2 linked regions of the Bradyrhizobium diazoefficiens genome follow. The protein of the gene in region 1 interacts with the protein of each later gene in a pairwise test. Links are inferred from orthologs where the notes say so. Each region holds a gene or a part of one and is shown on either strand. Other genes may lie near its edges.

The links.
Region 2: the proteins of JJE66_RS31840 (region 1) and JJE66_RS20370 interact in binary tests that used the Escherichia coli proteins (3 or more experiments, as listed by UniProt). The link is inferred for Bradyrhizobium diazoefficiens from one-to-one orthologs.

Annotation. Positions count from the first base shown.
Region 1 is NZ_JAENXS010000003.1:154,129-157,330, forward strand. What follows is about bases 209-3,093. They hold JJE66_RS31840 (2Fe-2S iron-sulfur cluster-binding protein), read left to right. Parts: upstream 209-1,433; coding sequence 1,434-1,754; downstream 1,755-3,093. Other genes in these bases: JJE66_RS31830 (apolipoprotein A1/A4/E family protein), read right to left, coding at 209-489; JJE66_RS31835 (Hpt domain-containing protein), read left to right, coding at 886-1,260; JJE66_RS31845 (thioesterase family protein), read right to left, coding at 1,769-2,236; JJE66_RS31850 (NAD(P)/FAD-dependent oxidoreductase), read left to right, coding at 2,414-3,093. Outside these bases: more of JJE66_RS31830, read right to left, coding at 1-208; more of JJE66_RS31850, read left to right, coding at 3,094-3,202. UniProt on the Escherichia coli protein: Ferredoxin are iron-sulfur proteins that transfer electrons in a wide variety of metabolic reactions. Although the function of this ferredoxin is unknown it is probable that it has a role as a cellular electron transfer protein.
Region 2 is NZ_JAENXS010000002.1:745,578-748,655, reverse strand. Bases 14-2,774 are described here. They hold JJE66_RS20370 (iron-sulfur cluster assembly accessory protein), read left to right. Parts: upstream 14-1,069; coding sequence 1,070-1,480; downstream 1,481-2,774. Other genes in these bases: JJE66_RS20355 (GGDEF domain-containing protein), read right to left, coding at 2,693-2,774; fabA (bifunctional 3-hydroxydecanoyl-ACP dehydratase/trans-2-decenoyl-ACP isomerase), read right to left, coding at 2,063-2,593; JJE66_RS20365 (TfoX/Sxy family protein), read left to right, coding at 1,559-2,002; JJE66_RS20375 (SUF system Fe-S cluster assembly protein), read left to right, coding at 649-1,020; JJE66_RS20380 (cysteine desulfurase), read left to right, coding at 14-652. Outside these bases: more of JJE66_RS20380, read left to right, coding at 1-13; more of JJE66_RS20355, read right to left, coding at 2,775-3,078. UniProt on the Escherichia coli protein: Is able to transfer iron-sulfur clusters to apo-ferredoxin. Multiple cycles of [2Fe2S] cluster formation and transfer are observed, suggesting that IscA acts catalytically.

The sequences.
Region 1 (3,202 bases):
GAAGTAGAACAGCATGATGGGCGCGAAGAACATCGTGACGAGGCCGGCGATCGCCAGCACGCCGCCGCTCTGGCCCATGGCGGCCTGGATCGAGGGCAGGAAGCCGATCGTCAGCGCAGCGCAGGCGGCGAGCCAGACGACGGTGAAGATGGTTGCGCCGGTGTAGATGTTGCGGGTAGGGCGGCCCGTCTGCAGCGACTGCAGCAGCTGGCCGATGGTCTCGCGATCGTCATTGGCGGCGCGGCGCGACGAGCGCGGTTCCTCGACCGTGTCGAACACGGTGGCGCGCTCGTTGGCGGCAGGGCGCGGCTCGAAGGTCGGCTCGTCGAACATGGGAGGCGCGGGCGGCGCGACCGGGGGCGCCGTTTCGCCGCGCATTGATGCGTTGCGGCTGGTATCCGCAGCCGTGTCGCTGATGTTCAGGGCTTCCTGGATTGCAGAAAGCGCAACTTCCGTGGGATCTTTGGCCTTTTTCGGAGTGTTTGCCATGGTCAGTCCGAGCCCTCGTTACTTGTACGCGTCCCCCGCGAGCCCTGCGCGCTACGCAAGCCCACAGACCGGATCATGCCGCTTGCGCGGATCTCCGAGCCGTCCCCACCCGGACGGCTTGTCCGCCAATTTCCAAAACATCCTATTGGCAGAGCGTCGCGAATGAAATGCCCGCGATTAATACAATCTTAATCATCGTTAACAGGATCGCGCCGTAACGCCTTAGCCCTAAATGAAATTCTCCACGGAACTCGGCAGATTGCGGCAACTTTTCGTCAATAAACGGGCGGATTTGCGCAAAACGAGCCGAACACTTCGTTAACCATTTCCGTGCATGGGTGAGGTGAAAGCTCACCGCCGGACCGGCGGAACATCCGCGATGCCGGGGCCCGCGCCATGACGCCTGAACTGCAACGGATGGACTGGATGCCCTCGCCCCCGCTTGCGCCCATCGACAGCCCGCTCGATCTCGACCATCTCTCGCGCATGACGCTCGGCGACGTCGAGCTCGAGCAGGAAGTGCTCGCCATGTTCGCCGAGCAAGCGGTTCGCCTGCTCGCGGCGATGGCGGCGCTGCCGGCGGATACCGGGGCGCTTGCGCACAAGCTCAAGGGCTCGGCGCGCGGGATCGGCGCCTTTGCCGTCGCGGATGCGGCTGCGAGCCTCGAGGCCGCCGCCAGGACCGGCCACAACCGGCCCCATGCTTTGGCGGTGCTGAAAGAGGCGGTGGCCGAGGTCCGCGCCACCATCGCGGCGATCCTGAAGCACTAGGCGACGACCTGCGGCTCCCGGTGGTCCTGCGCACTAGCCTTTTGTTTTGACGCGTTTTCCTTAGGCGAACCGGTACTCACTTCGCTTGAAAACGCTATGGCGCGGTCCTGAGCGACCCGTTATAGGACAGCCCGGACCCTCCTTTTTCCCAGATCGCGGCAGCACGAGCACACATGGCCAAAATTCACTTTGTCGATCACAAGGGCGAAACCCGCACGGTGGACGTCGAGAACGGCGCGACCGTGATGGAAGCCGCCATCCGCAACAGCATTCCCGGCATCGAAGCCGAATGCGGTGGCGCCTGCGCCTGCGCGACCTGCCATGTCTATGTCGACGAAGCCTGGCGCGAGAAGGTCGGCAGCCCGACGCCGATGGAAGAGGACATGCTCGACTTCGGCTTCGACGTGCGCCCGAACTCGCGCCTGTCCTGCCAGATCAAGGTCTCCGACGAGCTCGACGGGCTCGTGGTGGCGACGCCGGAACGCCAGGCCTGATCCGCCCAACCTATTCAAGTGCTCGGCGGCGCGACCTCGATGCCGCGCTTGTGCCAGGGTTTGAATTTCTCGATCACCTCCGCGGTCAGCGGGGCCGGCCGGCGCGCCGCCTCGTCGAGCAGGACGCCGACCGAATTCGCTGAGGCAATACATTTCCCGTTCGAAAACACGACCTGCTCGAAGGTCACTGACGTCCGTCCGAGCTTGACCACGCCGAGGCCGAGCTCGATCGTGTTCGGCCAGTGCAGCTCGGCGCGGAAATGGATGTCGAGCCGCACCATGATCCAGGCAAGGCCCGGCGGAGTCAGGCCGTACTCCGGGCGCTTCATCAGCGTGACGCGGCCGGTCTCGAAATACGTGGCATAGACCGCGTTGTTGACGTGCTGGTTCGGATCGAGGTCGCCGAAGCGGACGTTGTCGCTCAGGCGAAAAGGGAGGTCCTCCAGGCGCGGCGTCGTATCGAGGCGGCTTGGTGCGTTCACCGATTGATCTCCGTCATATCGCGTCCCGTTACAGCCCAGTTATCCTGACCCGGCAAGTGGGTGCGGCTGCGGGGCGCTATCGCTTTTATGCCTTCCCTGATCCATCACCGTTGGCTAGACAGGCAAGGTCACCTCTGCCCGCCAGGCGCCGTCCAACCGACAAGATAAAGAGACGACATGAGCGACGTGATCAAAACCGATGTGCTGATTATTGGCGCCGGCCCGTGCGGCCTGTTCGCCGCCTTCGAGCTTGGCCTTCTCGACATGAAGGCGCATTTCGTCGACATTCTCGACAAGGTCGGCGGCCAGTGCGCCGAGCTCTATCCGGAAAAGCCGATCTACGACATTCCCGGCATTCCGCAGGTCTCAGGCCAGGGCCTCACCGAAGCGCTGATGGAGCAGATCAAGCCGTTCAATCCGACCTTCCACCTCGGCGAGATGATCGAGACCCTGGAGAAGATCGGCGATCCCTTGTTTCGCTGCACCACCGATGCCGGCAAGGTGTTCGAATGCAAGGTCGTGGTGATCGCGGCCGGCGGCGGCTCGTTCCAGCCCAAGCGTCCGCCGGTGCCGGGAATCGAAGCCTATGAGGGCAGCTCGGTGCACTACGCCGTGCGCAAGATGGAGACCTTCCGCGACAAGAACGTGCTGGTCGTCGGCGGCGGCGATTCCGCGCTCGACTGGACGCTCAATCTGCATCCGCTCGCCAAGCGCATCACGCTGCTGCACCGTCGCGACGATTTTCGCGCCGCGCCCCACAGCGTCGAGCAGATGCGCGCGCTGGTCGCCGACGGCAAGATGGATCTTCGGCTCGGCCAGGTCACTGCGCTCGCAGGCCACGACGGCAAGCTCACCGGCGCCACCGTCAAGGGCAACGACAACAACGTCAGCGAAATTGCCTGCGACGCCATGCTGCCGTTCTTCGGGCTGACCATGAAGCTCGGTCCGGTCGCGAACTGGGGCATT
Region 2 (3,078 bases), on another replicon or contig:
GCATGCCCGCGGCATCCCGGTGCTGGTCGACGGCAGCCAGGGCGCGGTGCATCTGCCGGTCGACGTCCAGGACATCGGTTGCGACTTCTACGTCTTCACCGGCCACAAGGTCTACGGTCCCACCGGCATCGGCGTGCTCTGGGCCAAGTACGACCATCTCGTCGCGATGCGCCCCTATAACGGTGGCGGCGAGATGATCCGCGAGGTCTCGCGCGATGTCGTCACCTATGGCGATCCCCCGCACAAGTTCGAAGCGGGCACGCCGCCGATCGTCGAGGCCGTGGGCCTTGGCGCCGCCATCGACTACGTCAATTCGATCGGCAAGGAGCGCATCGCCGCGCACGAGCACGATCTCGTCACCTACGCTCAGGACAAGCTGCGCGAGATCAACTCGCTGCGGCTGATCGGCACGGCGCGGGGCAAGGGTCCGGTGATCTCGTTCGAGCTGAAGGGCGCGCATGCCCATGACGTCGCCACCGTGATCGACCGTCAGGGGATTGCGGTGCGCGCCGGCACTCATTGCGTCATGCCGCTTTTAGAGCGGTTCAACGTGACTGCCACATGCCGTGCCTCGTTCGGCATGTATAATACGCGGGAAGAAGTCGATCATCTGGCACAGGCGCTGTTAAAGGCGCGGGATTTGTTCGCATGAGTGACACGGCCGAAATCAAAGCCAATCCGATGGAGACCCATTCGGCGCTGCCGCCGGAGGAGACCGAGCGTCTCACCACCGAGATCATCGCGGCTCTCAAGACGGTGTTCGATCCGGAAATTCCGGCCGACATCTATGAGCTTGGCCTGATCTACAAGGTCGAGATCAAGGACGATCGCTCCGTCGACGTGCAGATGACGCTGACGACGCCGAACTGCCCGGCCGCCGGCGAGTTGCCGACCATGGTCGAGAACGCGGTCGCCAGCGTTCCCGGCGTCGGCGTGGTCGACGTCAAGGTGATCTGGGAGCCGGCCTGGACGCCGGAACGCATGAGCGACGAGGCGCGCCTCGTCCTCAACATGTGGTGACGCGTAACCTCGATATTGAATTCGCTCGGCAACGGACCACATCACTGACATGACCCAAATATCGTCAGGCTCGACACCAGCATCCACTCCGAAGCCGAAGCGGCCCCGCCCGCAGGTGATGCGGCTGACCGATGCTGCTGCCCAGCGCATCAGTGAGCTCACCCAGCGCGCCGATTCCGAGATCGTGGGCCTGCGTGTCGGCGTCAAGAACGGCGGCTGTGCCGGCCAGTCCTACACCGTCGAATACGCCCACGACATCCGCTCGACCGACGAAGTGGTCGAGGACAAGGGCGTCAAGATCCTGGTCGAACCCAAGGCCGTGCTGTTCCTGCTCGGCACCGAGATGGACTACAAGGCCGACAAGATGCAAGCCCAGTTCGTCTTCAACAATCCCAACCAGATCTCCGCCTGCGGCTGCGGCGAGTCGGTCGAGCTGCGCCCGGCCAAGATCGACGGGTAACCGCGCTACCGCCGCACATTTCGCTCGCAATGACGGCGGTGGTATGAAGGCTGGCCTGCTCGCCCGGGGAAGCCTCCAATGGACCGCGAATTCCTGATCGATCTGTTCGCCGATTTCGGCCCCGTCGCTATCCGGAAAATGTTCTCCGGCTACGGCATCTCCGCCGATGGCATCAATTTCGCGCTGGCCTTGCGCGCTGGCCTGTTCTTCCGCGCGGATGAGGTGACCATCCCCGACTTCGAAGCGGAAGGCTCAAAGCCGTTCCAGTACTCGACTCGCGCCAAGACCGTGCTGGTGAATTCCTACTGGGAGCTGCCAGCGCGGCTGTTCGACGATTCCGAGGAGCTGGCGCAATGGGCGAGGGCGGCGCTCGCCGCCGCCCAGCGCGCCAAGGTGAAGAAGCGTCCCAAGAAGGCCAAGAAGGCGGCGGCGAAGCAGGCCGTCGCGAAGAAGCAGCCTGCCAAGAAAGCAGTCAAGAAGTCGGCCCGTAGGGTGGGCAAAGCGAAGCGTGCCCACCGTTAAGGTCTTGCCGTGGAGAAATGGTGGGCACGGCGCTTGCGCGCCTTCCCACTCTACGAGACCTCAGTCCACGGCCTTGGTGAGGCCAACCCTCATGTCCTTGGCCACAAAAACACACACGCCGTCTGCAAGCACGCGCCCGTTGGCAATTCCGAGGACCAGCTTGCCGCGCCGGACCATACGCATCGCGACCTCGTAGCGCACGGCGCGCGTCTCCGGCGTGATGGATCCTGTGACCTCCACCTCGCCGACGCCGATGGCGCGGCCCTTGCCCGGCGAGCCGGACCAGCCGAGCCAGTAGCCGACCATCTGCCACATCGCATCCAGCCCCAGACTTCCAGGCATCATCGCGTCACCGCGATAATGGCAATCGAAGAACCAGTGGCCTGGCACAATGCCGAGCTCGCCGACGATGTGGCCCTTGCCGAATTCGCCGCCGTCCAGGCTGATTTCGGTGATGCGGTCCATCATGAGCATCGGCGGCGCCGGCAATTGCGCGTTACCCGGACCGAAATAGCCGCCTTCGCTCGATCTCAGCAGATCGTCCCTGGTGTAGGACGGTTGCGGGACGTGAAAATCATGCGGGTTTGGCAAGATGACAAGTCCTCGATGCTCGCGGGGGGCGAGGAGGAAGATGTCGTTCGTCAGATTGGAATGTCAAGCGCGGGCGGCTTTCGGCGCGTTGGTTGCGCGTCATGCCACCCGGTTGTGCGTCTCGACCGCGTATTCCGGGTCGACTTCGCAGATCACACGGTTGCGGCCGTTACGCTTGGCGGCATAGAGGCAGGCATCCGCACGCTCGATCAGCGCTTCGGTGTCGTCGCCCTGCTTCAGCATGGAGACGCCGACGGAAATGGTGACGCGGCCGAGGATCTCGCCGGTGGATTTCTTCTTCAGTTCCTTCGCCATCACGGCGCGGCGGATGTGGTCGGCGACGGTGAGGGCCTGGCGCAGCGCGGTGTTGGGCAGCACCACCGCGAATTCTTCGCCGCCGTAGCGCGCGGTGATGTCCTGGCCCTTGATGGTCTGCTTCAGGGACAGGCCGACCAGCCGGAGCACCTGGTCACCGGTGAGATGGC